One region of the Streptomyces sp. NPDC058619 genome, then DNA from elsewhere that is predicted to be linked to it. Evidence: riboswitches for the same ligand, from Rfam matches in the RefSeq annotation. Region 1 holds a riboswitch; the other holds the start of a gene.
The links. Region 1 has a riboswitch for S-adenosylmethionine ahead of ACFWTC_RS03960 (aminotransferase class V-fold PLP-dependent enzyme). Riboswitches for the same ligand answer to the same signal wherever they lie in the genome.
Positions count from the first base shown of each region.

Region 2: linked by a shared signal. The riboswitch ahead of thrC (threonine synthase) and the one ahead of ACFWTC_RS03960 (aminotransferase class V-fold PLP-dependent enzyme) in region 1 are both predicted to bind S-adenosylmethionine.

Region 1 covers NZ_JBHXQN010000002.1:384,177-393,199, forward strand. Annotated here, with positions in the region: gene ACFWTC_RS03930 (NlpC/P60 family protein) at 1-77, opposite strand, end outside; gene ACFWTC_RS03935 (NlpC/P60 family protein) at 315-1,340, opposite strand; gene ACFWTC_RS03940 (NYN domain-containing protein) at 1,593-2,957, opposite strand; gene ACFWTC_RS03945 (hypothetical protein) at 2,998-3,237, opposite strand; gene ACFWTC_RS03950 (rhomboid family intramembrane serine protease) at 3,362-4,096, shown strand; gene ACFWTC_RS03955 (Lrp/AsnC family transcriptional regulator) at 4,093-4,374, shown strand; gene ACFWTC_RS03960 (aminotransferase class V-fold PLP-dependent enzyme) at 4,487-5,890, opposite strand; SAM riboswitch class IV at 6,107-6,223, opposite strand; gene trpD (anthranilate phosphoribosyltransferase) at 6,329-7,393, opposite strand; gene ACFWTC_RS03970 (cytochrome bc complex cytochrome b subunit) at 7,556-9,023, opposite strand, start outside.
Region 2 covers NZ_JBHXQN010000021.1:23,104-32,126, forward strand. Annotated here, with positions in the region: gene ACFWTC_RS21245 (ROK family protein) at 1-246, opposite strand, end outside; gene ACFWTC_RS21250 (extracellular solute-binding protein) at 462-1,748, shown strand; gene ACFWTC_RS21255 (DUF3263 domain-containing protein) at 1,841-2,077, shown strand; gene otsB (trehalose-phosphatase) at 2,152-3,000, shown strand; gene ACFWTC_RS21265 (trehalose-6-phosphate synthase) at 3,062-4,540, opposite strand; gene ACFWTC_RS21270 (glucosyl-3-phosphoglycerate synthase) at 4,587-5,537, opposite strand; SAM riboswitch class I at 5,723-5,879, shown strand; gene thrC (threonine synthase) at 5,873-7,171, shown strand; gene ACFWTC_RS21280 (MoaD/ThiS family protein) at 7,205-7,483, shown strand; gene ACFWTC_RS21285 (cold-shock protein) at 7,881-8,090, shown strand; gene groL (chaperonin GroEL) at 8,469-9,023, shown strand, end outside.

The DNA of each region.
Region 1 (9,023 bases):
GCGGTCAGGACGGTGACCTTCGTGTTCCGTTCGAGGCCGGTGAGGCCGCTGGGGCCGGGCCGGCGATGGGACGCCACGTGAAACCGCTCCCTTCCGCTGAGCGGGACCCGGGTCCGCCCCCCGTGGACGGCCGTGTACCGGGTTCCGCGCTGGCAGACAGTAGCGGCGCGACCACGCACCGGCCAACGACCTCCGGAGGGCGCACATGGCGACGCCCCGCAGGAGACGCAGGTCACCGGCGGGGCGTGCGGTCGGGGGGCGACCTCTGAATTCGCCCGGATGGGCGGTCCGCGGCGCGTCCCCGGCCGGGAGGGTCAGACGCGGACGCCGAACTGGAACGGCATGTTGTCCATCGACTCGTACTTGATGCCGCCGCGCGGGTTGGAGGCGTGCAGCGTCATGTTGTTGCCCGCGTAGAGGCCCACGTGGTGCAGATCTCCGTAGAAGAAGACCAGGTCACCGGGCTGGAGCTCGCTGCGGCTGACGCGCTTGCCGTCGTTGGCCTGCGTGTACGTGGTGCGGCTGATGCTGACGCCGGCCTGCTTGTAGGCCCACTGCGTCAACCCGGAGCAGTCGTACGCGCTGGGGCCGGTGGCGCCCATGACGTACGCGGTGCCCAGCTTGGTCCTCGCGGCGGCGAGAGCGGCGCCGGCCCGGCCGGAGGGCTTCACGTCGCCGAGGTCCACGCGCTCGCCGGCGCTGCGGCTGGCCTTGGTCTCCTCCTCCTTGAGCTGCGTGCGCTCCTGCGCCGTCAGCGTGTTCAGGAGGGCCTGCGCCTCGGCGAGCTTGTCCGTCGAGACCTTCTTCTTCTCGCCGAGCTCCTTGCGGGTCGCGTCGAGGTCGGCCAGCTTGCCGGAGGCCTCCTGGCGCTGCTGCGCGAGGCTGCGCTGCTTGGCCTGGATCTTCTGGACGGCTTCGACCTGCTTGCCGCTCAGGTGGTCGAGGGAGGCCGCCTTGTCGAGATAGCTGTCCGGGTCGGCGGAGAGGAAGAGCGCGAGGGAGGGGTCGATGCCGCCGCCCCGGTACTGGGCGCTGGCCATCGAACCGAGCGTGCTGCGCAGCTCGTTGAGGTCGCCCTGTCCACGCGCGACCTGGTCCTGGAGCTGCCCGATCTCCTTTTCGAGCTTCTCCTGGCGTTCCTTGGCCCCGTTGAACTTCTCGGTGGCCTGCTCCGCCTCTTCGTAGAGCGCGTCGACCTGGGACTTGACCTCGTCCTTGCCCGGCTTCGCCGGGGCGGCCGAGGCGCCCTGGGCGGAGAGGGCGACGGCGGCGGCGGCCGTGGCGGTCAGTACGGTCACGCGAGCGCGGGTCGGCTGCTTGGGTCGACGGTGGGACGCCACGAAGGCGAGCTCCTTCTTCCTCGAGCCGCCGAAGGACGCAACTCGGCAGCGCCTCCGCCGTCACCCCGGATGAGTGACCTACCGCACGAAGGTTTGAACAGACCATAGTGACCTCGCTGTGATCAGTTCAAATCCCGCAGAGAAAAAACTTGGTCCCCGACCAGCTTCTTTACCTACAGCGCACGCTGTGTGCCGAGGACTTGACGGTACGTTCTCCCGGCCCTCCATCAATTCCGGCATTCAACCCAGGGGTTACGAAACGCGCGAAAGCCGCTTCAGCAACAAGGCGGACGTCACGGGCCGCGCCCCGGCCTTGGCCACCCCGTCGGCGACCTCCCGGTCCGTGGAGACCACCACGACCGGCCGGCCCGTCGGCTCCGCCCGCACCAGCTGGCGGATCAGCTCGTCCGCCGTCACCCCGGCCTTGGAGAACAGCACCCGCACCCCGCGCGGCGGTGCGAGCAGCACCGGGGCCGCCAGTTCCGCCCCGTCGAACACGCAGGTCATCTCCGCGCCGGTCTGCGCGGCGAGCATCGACAGCCCGCCCAGCAGCCGCAGCCGCTGCTTCTCCAGCGGCATCGTCGGGTAGCCCGTCTTGGTCACGTTGTAGCCGTCGACCACCAGATGCGCCTGGGGCAGCGCCAACAGCTGGTCCAGCAGCGCCGGATCGGTCTCCGAGAGTGCGCGCGCCGCGATGTCCTTCGGCGTCATCCGGCCCGGCTCCACCGCGTCCACGGTGTCCGCCGGCCGGGTGCTGACCGGCGGCAGCGCCAGCTCGCGGCGCAGCCCGGCCGCCGCGTCCAGCACGGTGTCCAGCAGCAGCCGCAGCCGCATGTCCTCGATGCTGCGCCCCTCGCGGGTGGCCCGGCGCGAGGTCTCCAGCGCCGTCTCCACCTCCGCCAGACGGGACTTGAGGCGCCGGGTCTCGCTCTCGGCGGCGGCCACCCGGGTGGCGGCCTCGCCGCGGATCCCGTCGACCTCCGCGTTCACCTTGCGCAGGGCCGCCTCGCCGCGCTTGACGTCGCTCAGGGCACTGCGCAGCTTGCGGTGAAGCGATTCCGCTTCCTTGCGCGAGGCCTCCAGCTCGGTGCGCACCTGCTCGCCGCCCGAGCGCTGCAGCTCCCGTACGTGGGACAGCTCCTCGCGGAGCCGGTCCAGTTCGCGCCGGGTCTCCTCGTCGGCCCGCTCGGCGTCGGCGCGGTGCGCCTCCTCGCCCGCGGCGGCCACCAGCTTGACCCAGCCGGCCGGGCGCAGGACGTAGGCGGCCGCCGCCACGTCGAGCGGATCGGCGGCGGCGGGCGGGGCGCCGGACTCCAGCGCCCCGGCCAGGTCCGCCTGGGCCTCGCGCAGCTTCTCGGCGACCCTGCCGCGGAACACGCCGTCGGTCTCGACCGCGGCCGCCATGGCGGTGCCCGCGAACTTGGCGCGCCGGGTCGGGGTGAAGCGGGCGTACTGGCGCAGCTGCGCCGGGAGGTCCGCGACCGTCAGTCCGCCGAAGGCGTCCGAGACGAGCGCGACGACCCGGCGCCGCACGCCTTCCGGCAGCGGGCGGTCGAGCACCTCGGCGGCGTCGCCGGCCGCGTCGGCCGGCTCAGCGCCGCTTGCTGGCTCCACAATCCGTCACCCCTACCGTGATCTACCTGTGGGCGGGGCTCCGTCAGGAGTCCGCGCCCGGCCTGTCCACGAGCTCGATCTGGTCCACCGCGTTGCACCAGCGGCAGCGGACCGACTCGATGGTCTCATTGACCACCTCCCGCTCCTCGACCTTGGGCTCCCCGGCGAGGTCCAGGTGGACGTACTCCACGACCTTCGACGAGCGGGTGACGTCGAACCGCGTGAGGTTGCCGCACAGGGTGCAGCGCCACCGGGTGGTGTCGGTCGGCAGGGGAACCGTCATCAGGCCGCTCTCTCCTTCGTAGCTGTTTCAATTAAAGCGGTCCGCGCGGCCGTCTGCGCGGGCCGCCGGACCGCAGCTCGTAACCCTACGGCCTGCCACCGCCTCAGGTGGGGCTCCTTGCGTCATGCTCTGGCACATGATCGTAAGGTGGCGGACCCTGCGCGAGGCTGCCCGGGGACCGGTGGTCACCCACGCGCTGATCGCGGGCTGCGGTGTGGTGTTCGTACTGAGCCCGGCCTCCGGGCTGAACCCCTCCTACGGGACGGGCGACGGGCTGCTGGCGGCCGGGACGGACTACTTCCGCCGCTGGGGCGTGGTCCCGGACGAGCTCTTCACGAGCACGCCCCGCGCCTGGCTGACCCCGCTGACCGCGCTGTTCGTCCACGGCAGCTGGCTGCACCTGCTGGGGAACATGCTCTTCCTCTACGTCTTCGGCGCGATGGCGGAGGAGCGGATGGGCCGACTCACCTTCCTCGCCTTCTACGTCTGTACGGGGTACGTGGCCCTGGCGGCGTACGCGGCGGCGAACGCGGAGTCCTCCCAGACCCTGGTCGGCGCGTCCGGCGCCATCTCCGCGGTCCTGGGCGCCTTCCTCTACCTGCTCCCGCGCGCCAGGGTGACGAGCCTGTTCCCGTTCCTGTTCTTCCTGCCGCTGCGCTTCCCCGCCTGGATCGTGCTGCTGTTCTGGTTCGCCCTCCAGTGGGTGGCGGCGCACCGCGCGGGCAGCGGCCCCGGGGTCGCCTACCTGGCCCACCTGGTGGGCTTCTCGCTCGGCTTCCTCTGCGCGTGGGTCCGCTACCGGGGTGCGACTAGAGTGAGGCGACCAGCGACGGCCACCGAGGGAGACAGCCAGCCGTGATCACCGCGATCGTGCTCATCAAGACCAGCGTGGACCGCATCCCCGAGATCGCCGAGTCCATCGCCGCGCTGGACAGCGTCAGCGAGGTCTACTCCGTCACCGGTACGTACGACCTGATCGCACTGGTCCGCGTGGCCCGCCACGAGAACCTGGCGGACATCATCCCGGGCCGCATCAGCAAGATCCCGGGCGTCGAGGGAACGGACACTCACGTCGCGTTCCGCACGTACTCCCAGCACGACCTGGAAGCCGCCTTCGCCATCGGCCTGGACGCCTGACGCCTGCGGCGCGGTTCACGGGGGCCGCGCGGCTCCGGCGCGCGGCTCCGGCGCGCGGCTCCGGTCGCTCCGGCCCGGCGCACGCGGCGCCTCCACGGCCCCCGCCGGGTGGTCAGACCGCCGGGACGCAGCGGCCCTCTTCCGTGCGGTACCGCCACTTGGCGCCGTCCGCGACCAGTTCCCGCACCGCCCGTACGAAGCGCTCGACGTGCTCGTCGGGGGTGCCGGCGCCGAAGCTGACGCGGATGGCGTTCAGCGAGCGCTCCCCCGGAGCGGCCTCCGGCGCACCGCACTCGCCCGGCTCCTGCGGCTCGCTGCCCAGCAGGGTGCGGACCAGCGGGTGGGCGCAGAACAGGCCGTCGCGCACGCCGATCCCGTACTCGGCCGACAGTGCGGCGGCGAAGTGCGAGCTGTTCCAGCCGTCGACCACGAAGGAGATGACGCCGACGCGCGGGGCGTCGTCGCCGAAGAGGGACAGGACGCGCACCGCGGGCACCTCGGCCAGGCCCTCGCGGACCTTCGCGATGAGGTGGCGCTCGCGGGCGACCAGGCTGTCGAAGCCGGCCTCCGTCAGGGCCTTGCAGGCGGAGGCGATGGAGTAGACGCCGATGACGTTCGGGGAACCGGCCTCGTGACGGGCGGCGGTGGTGTGCCACTCGACGTCCACGCCGCCGTCCTCCCGGCGGGCCACCTTGCGGGAGGCGCCGCCGCCGGCGAGGTACGGGTCCGCCTCCTGCAGCCAGTCCGCGCGGCCGGCGAGCACGCCCGAGCCGAAGGGCGCGTACAGCTTGTGCCCGGAGAAGGCGACCCAGTCCACGTCCAGCTCCTGGACGGACACGGGGTGGTGCGGGGCCAGTTGGGCGGCGTCCAGGACGATCCGCGCGCCGTGGGCGTGCGCGGCGGCGGCGAGCTCCTTGACCGGCCACAGCTCGCCGGTGACGTTGGAGGCGCCGGTGACGCAGACCAGGGCCGGACCGTAGCCCTCTTCGACGGACGCGGTGCGGCCGGCGAGCGCCCGCTCCAGGGTGGCGACGGCCTCGCCGGGGGTGCGGGGGGCGTTGAGGTAGGTGACGCGGGCGTTCGTCCACGGGAGCAGCGAGGCGTGGTGCTCGGTCTCGAAGACGAAGACCTGGCAGTCGGCCGGGAGCGCGGCGGCCAGCAGGTTCAGGGAGTCGGTGGTGGACCGGGTGAAGATCACCTGGTCGGAGGGGCGGCAGTCGAGGAACCCGGCGACGGTGACCCGGCTCTGCTCGAACAGGTCGGTGGAGAGCTGGGAGAGGTAGCCGGCGCCGCGGTGCACGCTGCCGTAGTAGGGGGCGTACGCCGCCACGTCGTCCCAGACCCGCTGGAGGGCCGGGGCGCTGGCCGCGTAGTCGAGGGCCGCGTAGGTGACCTCGCCGCCGGTGACGAGCGGGACGGTGACGTCCCGGCCGAGGACCTGCAGCGGCTCGGCACAGGCGGGGTCGACGGCAACGGCAACGGTGGTGGCGGCAGCGGCGTTCAGGGATGCGGACATGGCGGTATCTCCCGGCAGGCAGGGGTGAATGGCTTCGGTGTGCCCGTACGCGGGTACGGCTCTGCGGCCGTCCGGGGTACGGGAAGGTCCTCGCAGCGAACCGGGTACGCGGAGGTGACCCTGTTCCGAGGGGTGAAGAGGGGGCGGATTCGCCCTATCGCATTCGCTTGCTCACGGAAAACGCTCCTCGAGAGACCAGGACCCCTGGTGTCGAGGGATCCGCGCTTGCCGTAGACCTCGCTGCCTACGGCCTGGTCATCACCCGGGGCACCCCGCCACGGAAGGAGGGTTGCCGGACAGCAAGCCGGGGCCTAAACGCTGTCACTCGTGACCTGGTCAGCATCCTGCCACATGATCCCCTGCGCGCAAGACCCCGGTCCGCATGCTGGACCGGGGTCTTGGCTCGAAACGATCAGCCCGGCGGGGCGTTCCCGGCCGCTACGCGTTGCTCGCCGCCACCCAGCGCTCCAGGGCCCCCCGGGCCGCGCCCGAGTCGACGCCCTGCGCCGCACGGGCGATGCCGGCCCGGATCTGCTCCTCAAGCGTTCCCGTACCGGGGTCGAGGGCCACCAGGGCGGCCGCCGCGTTCAGCAGGACCGCGTCGCGCACCGGACCCGTCTCACCGGCCAGCAGCCGGCGGGCGACGTCAGCGTTGTACGAGGCGTCCTCGCCGCGCAGCGCGGACACGTCCACCAGGCCGATGCCCACGTCGCGCGGGTCGAACGCCTGCTCGGCGACCTTCCCGTCACGGACCCACCAGACGCGCGAGGTCGCGGTGGTGGTCAGCTCGTCGAGGCCGTCGTCGCCGCGGAAGACCAGGGCGGACGAGCCGCGTTCCGCGAGGACGCCGGCGACGATGGGGGCCATCCGGGCGTCGGCCACGCCTGTGGCCTGGGCCCGTACCTTCGCCGGGTTGGTCAGCGGGCCGAGGAAGTTGAAGGTGGTGCGGATGCCCAGTTCCTTGCGGGCGGCCGCCACGTGCCGCAGCGCCGGGTGGAACTTCACCGCGAAGCAGAAGGTGATGCCCGCCTCCTCCGCGACCTCCGCCACCCGCGCCGGGGTGAGGTCGAGGTTGACGCCGAGCTTCTCCAGGACGTCCGAGGACCCGCTCGCGGAGGACGCGGCCCGGTTGCCGTGCTTGACCACCTTGGCGCCCGTTCCGGCCACCACGATCGCCGACATCGTCGAGATGTTCACCGTCCTGGCGCCGTCGCCGCCGGTGCCGACGATGTCGACCGTCCGGCCCGGCACCTCGATCAGGTTGGCGTGCTCGTACATGGTCCGGACGAGGCCGGTGATCTCGGCGACCGTCTCGCCCTTGGCCCGCAGCGCGACGGCGAAGCCGGCGATCTGGGCGTCGGTGGCCTCGCCGCGCATGATCCGGTCCATGGCCCAGGCGGTGTCGTCGGCGCGCAGGTCCTGGCCGGTCAGCAGGGCGTCGAGAACGCCCGGCCAGCCACGGGCCGCCGCGCTGTCGCCGCCTGCCGGGGTCACCACGTTCATGGTCCGCTCCTGCTGCTGGTGGGATTCCACGTCGATCGGAAGGGCTCCAGCCTATCCAGCCCCGGTTACGGCAAAGAGCCCCGTCCGGACAATGGACGGGGCTCTCACCGTGGCGACACCAGGACTGACCGAAATCAGTCCCTCACAACGTGGTACGGAGGATCAGTGGTGGCCGTGGCCGCTCTGGATCTCCTTGTACTCCTCCACCGTGGGCTTCGGAATCTGGCTGTCCTCGGCGTAGTACCCCTTGCTGAGCTTGACGCGCAGCTTCTCCAGGGCACCCACCTTGCGCTCGACACCGTTCTCGTCGACCGTCGGGCCGATCTCGGCCGGCTTGTACTGCGTGTGCGAGGTGAGCTTGTGCAGCTGACCCTGCGAGAGCGGCTCGTGGATCTCGACGAACTCACCGTGCGGGAGCCGCTTGATGATGCCGGTCTCGCGACCGTGCAGCACCTTGTCGCGGTCCCGGCGCTGGAGGCCGAGGCAGATGCGCTTGGTGATCACGAAGGCGATGACGGGGCCGACGAAGAAGCCGATCCGCGCGAACCAGGTGATCGAGTTGATCGACAGGTGGAAGTACTGCGCGAACATGTCGTTTCCACCGGCGATGAGCAGGATCACGTACCACGTGAGCCAGGCGACACCGAAGGCCGTACGGGTCGGGACGTTGCGCGGACGGTCCAGGATGTGGTGCTCGCGGTCGTCCTTGGTGACCCAGGACTCGATGAACGGGTACACCGCGATCGCGGCCAGCACCAGCGGGAAGATCACCAGTGGGATGAAGACGCCCAGGACGAGCGTGTGGCCCCACAGGTTGACCTCCCAGCCCGGCATGGCACGGATCAGGCCCTCGGAGAAGCCCATGTACCAGTCGGGCTGCGCACCGGTGGACACGTGGTCCGGGCGGTACGGGCCGAGCGCCCAGATCGGGTTGATCGACGCGATGCCCGAGATGGCCGCGATCACACCGAAGACCAGGAAGAAGAAGCCTCCGGCCTTCGCCATGTAGACGGGCAGCAGCGGCATGCCGACGACGTTGTTGTTCGTCTTGCCGGGGCCCGCGAACTGGGTGTGCTTGTGGTAGAAGACCAGGATCAGGTGGGCCACCAGCAGGCCCATCATGATGCCGGGCAGCAGCAGGATGTGCACCGAGTAGAACCGCGCGACGAAGTCGCCGCCCGGGAACTCCCCGCCGAACAGGAACATCGACAGGTACGTGCCGACGACCGGGACGGACAGGATGGCGCCCTGCATGAAGCGGACACCGGTACCCGACAGCAGGTCGTCCGGCAGCGAGTAACCGGTGAATCCGGTGAACATGCCGAGGACCAGCAGCAGGAAGCCGAAGACCCAGTTGACCTCGCGCGGCTTGCGGAACGCGCCCGTGAAGAACACGCGCATCATGTGCACGAGCATCGCCGCGACGAAGATCAGCGCGGCCCAGTGGTGGATCTGGCGGATCAGCAGGCCGCCGCGGACGTCGAAGCTGATGTCCAGCGTCGAGGCGAAGGCCTCGGACATCAGGACGCCCTGCATCGGCACGTACGAGCCGTGGTACTCGACTTCGTTCATGCTCGGGTGGAAGAACAGCGTCAGGTACACACCCGTGAGGATGATGATGATGAAGCTG
Region 2 (9,023 bases), on a different contig from region 1:
GATCCCGTTCTCGGCGTCGACGATGCCGGGTACGGCGACGCCGGCGGCCGAGGCGGGCCGCCCGAAGTGCTCCTCGCCGGTGCGCAGCAGCTCCGCGGCGAAGTCCTGGATCGTCTCGACGACGGCGTCGGGGCCCCGCTCGCGGCCGGTGGCGCGGCGCGCCTCGTGCAGCAGGGTGCCGTCGTCGGCGACGAGGGCGGCCTTCATCCCGGTGCCGCCCACATCGAGGGCGATGACGTGTTTCACGGGTTTCACAGGTGACAGTCTCGCGTGCTCGACGGGGAAAGGTCTAGTCCATTGGGAGGGATTGTTGAGTGGCCATACAAAATCGGGACCCCGGTCCGGATACGAAGCGGACACGGACCGCTCCAGGGATGTGGACCAGTCGCCAAAGTGGTGTAGACCTTACGTGGATCGTACGTACAACAAGGGGTGGAACGAGAACTGTGAAGCGCCGTTACCTGAGCCTGGCCGCCTCCGGCGCCGCACTCTGTCTGACGGGCGTGACGCTGACGGGCTGTGGAGCCGTCGACGGACTCGCCGGGGACAACGAGGTGACCCTGCGGGTCGTGGCGGCCGACTACGGGGACAATCCGCAGAACTCCTCCGCCATCTACTGGAAGGACCTCGGCGAGGCCTTCACGAAGGAGCACCCCGGCATCAAGGTCGAGGTCAGCGTCTTCAACTGGTCGGAGGTCGACGCCAAGGTCGCCGCGATGGTCAAGGCCGGCAAGGCCCCCGACATCGCCCAGATCGGCGCCTACGCCGACTACGCGGCCGACGGCAAGCTGTACACCGCGGACGAGCTGCTCTCCGTGAAGACCGAGGCGGACTTCCTGGCGCCGCTCGCCGACGCGGGCAAGGTCAGGCGGGTCCAGTACGGCCTGCCCTTCGTCGCCAGCACCCGGCTGCTCTTCTACAACGAGAAGCTGCTCGGCGACGCCGGCGTCGTCCCCAAGGACGGCAAGACCGCCTGGCAGCCGAAGAGCTGGAGCGAGCTGGAGGCCGCCGCGAAGAAGCTGAAGGGTTCGGGCGTCCCGACCCCCTTCGCGCTGCCGCTGGGCCGCGAGGAGGCCCAGGCCGAGACGATGATGTGGATGCTCGCGGGCGGCGGCGGCTACACGGACAACGAGGAGAACTACTCCCTCGACTCCCCCGACAACGCCAAAACGCTGGAGTTCCTGCGGGACAAGCTGGTCGGGCAGGGCCTGACCGGCTCGGTCGAGCCGGGCAAGCTGGACCGGCAGGCCGCCTTCGACGCCTTCGCGCGCGGCGAGGTCGGCATGCTCAACGGCCACCCGACGCTGCTCAAGCAGGCCGGCGACCGGGGCGTGAAGTTCGGCATGGTGGCCCTGCCGACCGCGGACGGCACCGAGCACCCGACGATGGGTGTCGCGGACTGGGTGATGGCCTTCAAGAACGGGCACCGCAAGGAGTCCGGCACGTTCCTCGACTACCTGTACGAGGCGAAGAACGTGACGGCCTTCACCGAGAAGTACGACCTGCTGCCGGTCACCACGAGCGGCTACCGGGCCGCCGAGGCGGGCACGAGCGGCTCCTCCCCGCAGCTCAAGACGTTCCTGGCGGCCCTGCCGAATTCCCGGCTCTACCCGGTCGGCAAGAAGTCCTGGGCGGGCGTGAGCGAGGACATCAAGCAGAAGATCGGCAAGACCGTGCAGCCGGGCGGCCAGCCCGCGAAGGTGCTGGAGGAGATCGCCATGGCGGCCCGCAAGGCCGACCCGAGCTGACCGGGAACGCCTCTCCGTCTGCCGGCCCGCCCGCCGGTTCACCGGCCCGCCCGGCGCGGGCCGGTGTCGGTGGGCGGCGTTAATCTGGCGGTATGACGGACGAGGGGCGGCTGACGGCCACGGAGGCCGAGGTGCTCGCGTACGAGGCCCGGACCTGGCCCGGACCCGGCGCCAAGGAGCGGGCGGTACGGGAGGGGCTGGGGATGACCCCGGTCCGGTACTACCAGCTGCTCAACGCGCTGATGGACGATGCCCGGGCGCTCGCCCACGCCCCGGGCACGGTGAACCGGCTGCGACGCATCCGTGAGGCCCAGCGGGCGCGGCGGTGACCGTACGGGGCTGGCCGGGACGTACGGGCACCGCGCCGTAGCCGTCGCCGGGCCAGCCCGTTAGGGTCGTCCGTATGGGGAGCCATCCGCACGACCTGCCGATGCCCGTCACCGCAGCCGGACGCGAGGGCCTGGAAGCCCTGCTCCGCGCGCCCCGCCGCTCCGTGGTCGCCCTCGACTTCGACGGCACGCTGGCCGACATCGTTCCCGACCCCGACCAGGCCCGCGCCCACCCCGGAGCCGTGCCGGCCCTGGCCGCGCTCGCCCCCGAGGTCGCCTCCGTGGCCGTGGTCACCGGCCGCCCGGCGGGCGTGGCCGTACGCTACGGCGGCTTCGCCGGCGTCCCCGGACTCGAACACCTCGTGGTCCTGGGGCACTACGGCGCCGAGCGCTGGGACGCCGTCACCGGCACCGTCCACGCCCCGGCCGAGCACCCCGGGGTCGCGGCGGTCCGGGCGGAGCTGCCGGGGTTCCTGGAGTCGATCGGGGCCTGGCGCGGTACCTGGATCGAGGAGAAGGGCCAGGCGCTGGCCGTCCACACCCGGCGCGCCGCCGACCCCGCCGCCGCCTTCGACGCCCTGCGCGAGCCGCTGGCCGACCTGGCCGCCCGGCACGGGCTGATGGTGGAGCCCGGCCGGGCCGTGCTTGAGCTGCGGCCCCCGGGCATGGACAAGGGCGTCGCGCTGACCGAGTTCCTGGAGGAGACCGGCGCCGAGGCGGTGCTGTACGCCGGGGACGACCTGGGCGACCTCGCCGCGTACGCCGCCGTCGAGAAGCGGCGGACCGACGGGCACCCGGGCCTGCTGGTGTGCAGCGGCTCCGCGGAGGTCCCGGAACTGGCCTCGCGGGCCGACATCGTCCTCGCCGGCCCCGCCGAGGTCGTCGCCCTGCTGGCCGCCCTGGCGGACGCGCTGCGGTCCTGACCCCCGCGCCGGTGCGCGCGGTTCCGGGGGCCCGCCCCGGAACCCGCGCCGCGCCGGCGGGTCAGGACTCCGGGGTGTCCAGGGCGTCCAGCTGGGCGCGGAACCAGGCCGCCGGGGGCAGCGCCGTGGCCGCCGCCGCCAGCCGCTTCGTACGCTCCGCGCGCTCCGGCTCCGGCATGCTCAGCGCCTCGTTCAGGGCCTCCGCCGTCCGCGACACGTCGAACGGGTTCACCGTCAGGGCGTGGTCGCGGAGCTCCTCGTACGCCCCCGCGCCCGTCGACAGCACCAGCGCGCAGCCCGCCTCCGACACCACCGGGATCTCCTTCGCCACCAGGTTCATCCCGTCGCGCACCGGGTTCACCAGGGCCACGTCCGCCAGCCGGTACGCCGCCAGCGAGCGCGCGAAGTCGTCCTTCACCGACACCAGCACCGGCTCCCAGCCCTCCGCGGCGAACTCCGCGTTGATCTCCGCCGCCAGCTCCGCCACCGCCGCCGTGTAGTCCCGGTACACCTTCAGGTCCTGCCGCGACGGGTACGCGGAGGCCAGATGCACCACCCGGCCGCGCCACTCGGGGTGGACCGTCAGCAGCTCCCGGTAGGCCAGCAGCCCGCGCAGGATGTTCTTCGACAGCTCCGTGCGGTCCACCCGGACGACCGTCTTGCGGTCCCCGACCTCCGCCCGCAGCTCCGCCAGCTTCGCGTCGACCTCGGGCCGGTGCGCGAGTGCCCGCAGGTCGTCCCCGTCCACGCCCAGGGGGAAGGCGGTCACCTCGGTGAAGCGGGGCTCCTCCGGCCGCTCCTCGCGCCGCCCGTCCACAGGGCTGCGGCGGTGCCGCACCCCGCTGGGACCGGCGGCCGGCCAGAAGCCCTCCGCCACACCGCTCGCGTCGTCGGCCTGCGCCCCCGCGACGAAGTTCCGCGCCCACTCGCCCGTGTGGAAGCCCAGCACGTCCGCGCCGAGCATTCCCCACACCAGCTGCTGGCGGACGTCGTCGGGGAGCATGCCGAGGAATTCGGGCGAGGCCCACGGCGTGTGCGTGAAGTGCGCGATCCGCAGGTCCGGCCGCAGCTCGCGCAACTGCCCCGGGACCAGCGCCAGGTGGTAGTCCTGCACCAGGACGCGGGCGCCGGGCGCCGCCTCCTGCGCGAGGGCCTGCGCGAAGGCGCGGTTGTACTCGGTGTACGAGTCCCACTGGCGGCGGAACCGCGCGTCGAAGACCGGCTCGCGCGGGACGTCGTACAGGTGGTGGTGGGTGAACCAGAGCACGGAGTTCGCGATGCCGTTGTACGCGTCGTCGTACACCGTGGGATCGATGTCCAGCATCCGGACGCCCGGCTCGGAGACGCCCCGGCGCACCGCCTCCCGGTCGGCGTCCGAGAGCGCCGAGCAGATCCACAGCGCGTCCGGCTGCTCCGCGAGGGCCGCGGAGAGCCCGGAGACGAGTCCGCCCCCGCCGCGGCGGGCGCTGAGCTCCCCGTCGTCGGAGAGGGCGTAGGAGAGCGGGCCGCGGTTCGCTGCAACGAGTACCTGAGAAGCCATGCCGCCAACCTAGCCGGGCCCGGCTCCCCTCAAACCGCCTGATTCGTCACGCCACGCGGCGTACGGCGTACTCCTCGACCTCGCGCATCGGCGGCCGCTCCTCGGTGTCCACCGCGTAGGTGCGCGGCACGAAGCCGTCCGGGCCCCGCTCGAACTGCGTCAGCTCCGGCCGTACGAGGTGCCCGCGCGAGAGCCGCAGCTGCGCCGTGCGGTAGATCGCCGCGGCCATCCGGCCCAGCGCCTGCCCGTCCTGGTGGCGGTGGACCCGTACGCCCACGTCGACCTGGGCCAGCGCGTCCAGCCCGACGGTGTGCAGCGCGTCCACCAGCAGGCCCAGCTCGACCCCGTACCCGACGGGGAAGGGGAGGCGCTCCAGCAGCGAGCGCCGCACGGCGTACTCGCCGCCCAGCGGCTGGACGAAGCCCGCCAGCTGCGGCCAGTGGAGGTTGAGCAGGGGCCGGGCGACCAGCTCCGTCACCCGCCCGCCCTGGCCCGGCGCGTCGCCCAGCGGGCGGTCGTACATCGCCTTGACGAACTGCACGTCGGGGTCGGTCAGCAGCGGTCCCACGATGCCGGAGACGAAGGAGGCCGAGAAGTCCCGCAGGTCGGCGTCGACGAAGCACACGACGTCCCCGGTCGTGGCCAGCAGCGAACGCCACAGCACCTCGCCCTTGCCGGGCAGCGCCGGGATGCGGGGCAGGATCGCGTCGCGGTGCTCCACCCGGGCGCCGGCCTTCGCCGCCACCTCCGCGGTCCGGTCGGCGGAGCCCGAGTCGACGACGAGGAGTTCGTCCACGAGGGGGACGGGCAGCCCCTCCATCAGCTCGCGCCGGATCACCTCGACGATCTCGCCGACCGTCGCCTCCTCGTCGAGTGCGGGCAGCACCACGCTGACCGTGACGCCCGTCGCCCGCTTCCGTTCGATCAGCTGGGCGAGCGGTCGGTCGGCGGCGGCCCAGGAGCGCTCGGCCAGCCAGCGCTCCACCTCTTCCAGCACTCTCGGCACTCCCTGGTTACTCGGCGGTATAAGCCGAAATGTGATCCATCTCGCGGTTCGGACGGCTGTCTCAACCACCCGGACCTTCCGTTACAGTCTTGAACAACGCGAAGCACCACCGCATGCCGGGGGTGCTCGCCCACAAATGCCCGGACGCGCCAAGAGCGCGCGGCCCGGTGCCATACCGCTCATCCAGAGGGGCAGAGGGACACGGCCCGTTGAAGCCCCGGCAACCCTCCAGTCGGTTCTCGCGATGCGTTCTGCGCACACTCCGCGAGGTCCCCGGCTAGGGAAGGTGCCAATTCCGTCTCATGGCGAAGTGCGCCATGGGGAAGATGAGGAGAAAGGGCCTCGCCATCATGGCTGCACAGACTGAAACCACCTCTGTCGATCTCGGACCCGCCACCGGCCTTTCCTGTCGCGAGTGCGGTACCCGCTTCGAACTCGGCCCCATCTTCGCGTGCGTCGAGTGCTTCGGACCGCTGGAAGTCGCCTACGACCTTCCCACCGGTGACCCCGAGGCCCTGCGCGCCGCGATCGAGGCCGGCCCGAACAACATCTGGCGTTACGCGCCGCTGCTGCCCGTCCCCGCCGACGTGGCCTCCAAGCCGAGCCTGAACCCGGGCTTCACCAAGCTCGTGGACGCGGCCAACCTGGCCAAGGAGCTCGGCGTCACCGGCAAGCTCTACGTCAAGGACGACTCCGGCAACCCGACGCACTCCTTCAAGGACCGCGTCGTGGCCATCGCCGTCGAGGCGGCCCGCGCCTTCGGCTTCACCACGCTCTCCTGCTCCTCCACCGGCAACCTGGCCGGCGCCGTCGGCGCCGCGGCCGCCCGCGCCGGCTTCCGCTCCTGCGTGTTCATCCCGCACGACCTGGAACAGGGCAAGGTCGTCATGGCCGGTGTCTACGGCGGCGACCTCGTCGGCATCGAAGGCAACTACGACGACGTCAACCGCTTCTGCTCCGAGCTCATCGGCGACCCGCTCGGCGAGGGCTGGGGCTTCGTCAACGTCAACCTGCGTCCGTACTACGGCGAGGGCTCCAAGACCCTCGCGTACGAGATCTGCGAGCAGCTCGGCTGGCAGCTGCCCGACCAGCTGGTCATCCCGATCGCCTCCGGCTCGCAGCTGACGAAGATCGACAAGGGCCTCCAGGAGCTGATCAAGCTCGGTCTGGTGGAGGACAAGCCGTACAAGATCTTCGGCGCCCAGGCCGAGGGCTGCTCCCCGGTCTCGACCGCCTTCAAGGCCGGTCTCGACGTGGTCCGCCCGCAGAAGCCGAACACCATCGCCAAGTCCCTGGCGATCGGCAACCCGGCGGACGGCCCGTACGTCCTGGACATCGCGCGGCGCACCGGCGGCTTCGTCGACGACGTCAACGACGAGCAGGTCGTCGAGGCCATCAAGATCCTGGCGCAGACCGAGGGCATCTTCGCCGAGACCGCGGGCGGCGTGACCGTCGGCGTCACGAAGAAGCTGATCGAGGCCGGGCACCTCGACCCGGCGCTGACCACCGTCATCCTGAACACCGGTGACGGCCTCAAGACCCTGGAGGCGGTGGCCGCGGACAGCGGGCAGACCGCCACCATCCGCCCGAGCCTGGACGCCTTCCGCGCCGCCGGCCTGGTCTGATCCTCCCTCGCACACCGGAAAGGCAGTAGCGCCATGAGCGTCAACGTCCGCATCCCCACCATTCTGCGCACCTACACCGGCGGCAAGGCCGAGGTCTCCGCCGAGGGCGCGAACCTGGCCGAGGTCATCGACTCGCTGGAGAAGAGCCACCCGGGCATCGCCGCGCGCGTCCTGGACGACCAGGGCAAGCTCCGCCGTTTCGTGAACGTCTACGTGAACGACGACGACGTGCGCTTCGAGGGAGGCCTGGAGGCCGTCACCCCGGACGGCGCCGGCGTCTCGATCATCCCGGCCGTCGCGGGCGGTTGCTGACCGACCGTGCGGTGACACGCAAAACCGAAATTGCCCCCTCCGCTAATAAGCGGAGGGGGCAATTCTGCTTGATTGGGCGCGGTAGGGTTGGGGAAGTCCCCTCCGCTGTTCTTGCCCGCCGCATATGAACGGGTCGCGTGAGGGTCGACATCGGGTCAATGTGCGAGTGCGCTATGGGGCTTTGGCGAGAGATGCCGGGCCCGAGTTGCCCTGGAATATGCCAAATTTTCACTCTTTTTCAATGTTTCCAGGTGGCCGGAATTCTCGTCGGATTGACCTGTTGCAGACAGCACCGGCGCGGATACATTCAGCCTCGGTCGACGCGTTCCGACGCAAGTTCTGACCCGGGATCGCGAAGTGCGTTCCTGCGCAAGGGCCAGTAATAGGGGAGTTAGGCATGGCTCAGGGCACCGTCAAGTGGTTCAACGCGGAGAAGGGCTACGGCTTCATCGCGGTCGACGGTGGCGCGGATGTGTTCGTCCACTACAGCGCCATCCAGATGGACGGTTACCGCACCCTTGAAGAGGGTCAGCGGGTCGAGTTCGAGATCTCGCAGGGCCAGAAGGGGCCGCAGGCGGACATGGTCAAGCTCGCGGCCGCCGGCTAGTCCCCACGCGATCGACCAGCGACGCACACGTACGGCGTGCACGGTCGTACCGACGTACGACGTATGTATGACGTGCGAGGCACTACGAGGGGCCCACATCCTGGACAAGGGATGTGGGCCCCTCGTGCGTCCGGCCCGCACGACCCGTGCGGCGCCTGCTTCTTCCGGGGGTGTTGACCGAAGCCGCTTGCACTCGAGGGTGCCGAGTGCTAATCATTGGCGTTAGCACTCTCCCGGTGAGAGTGCTACTAAAACGAGGACCGGGTCGGTGAGGCCCGCAGCGTCCGGCGGGAAGGAACCGCCGGTCGCGCAGGCCGTCCGTCGCGGGCGCGGGCGCGGTCCGGAGCAATCCACCCCTGTCCGGGAGGACCACTTCAGATGGCCAAGATCATTGCGTTCAACGAGGAGGCCCGGCGCGGTCTCGAGCGTGGGATGAACCAGCTCGCCGACGCCGTCAAGGTCACCCTTGGCCCCAAGGGTCGCAACGTCGTCCTTGAGAAGAAGTGGGGCGCCCCCACGATCACCAACGATGGTGTCTCCATCGCCAAGGAGATCGAGCTCGAGGACCCGTACGAGAAGATCGGCGCCGAGCTGGTCAAGGAAGTCGCCAAGAAGACGGACGACGTCGCCGGCGACGGTACGACCACCGCCACCGTGCTGGCCCAGGCCCTCGTCCGCGAGGGTCTGCGCAACGTAGCCGCCGGCGCCAACCCGATGGCCCTCAAGCGTGGTATCGAGAAGGCCGTCGAGGCCGTCTCCGCCGCCCTGCTTGCCCAGGCCAAGGACGTCGAGACCAAGGAGCAGATCGCCTCCACGGCCTCCATCTCCGCCGCCGACACCCAGATCGGCGAGCTCATCGCCGAGGCGATGGACAAGGTCGGCAAGGAAGGCGTCATCACGGTCGAGGAGTCGCAGACCTTCGGTCTGGAGCTC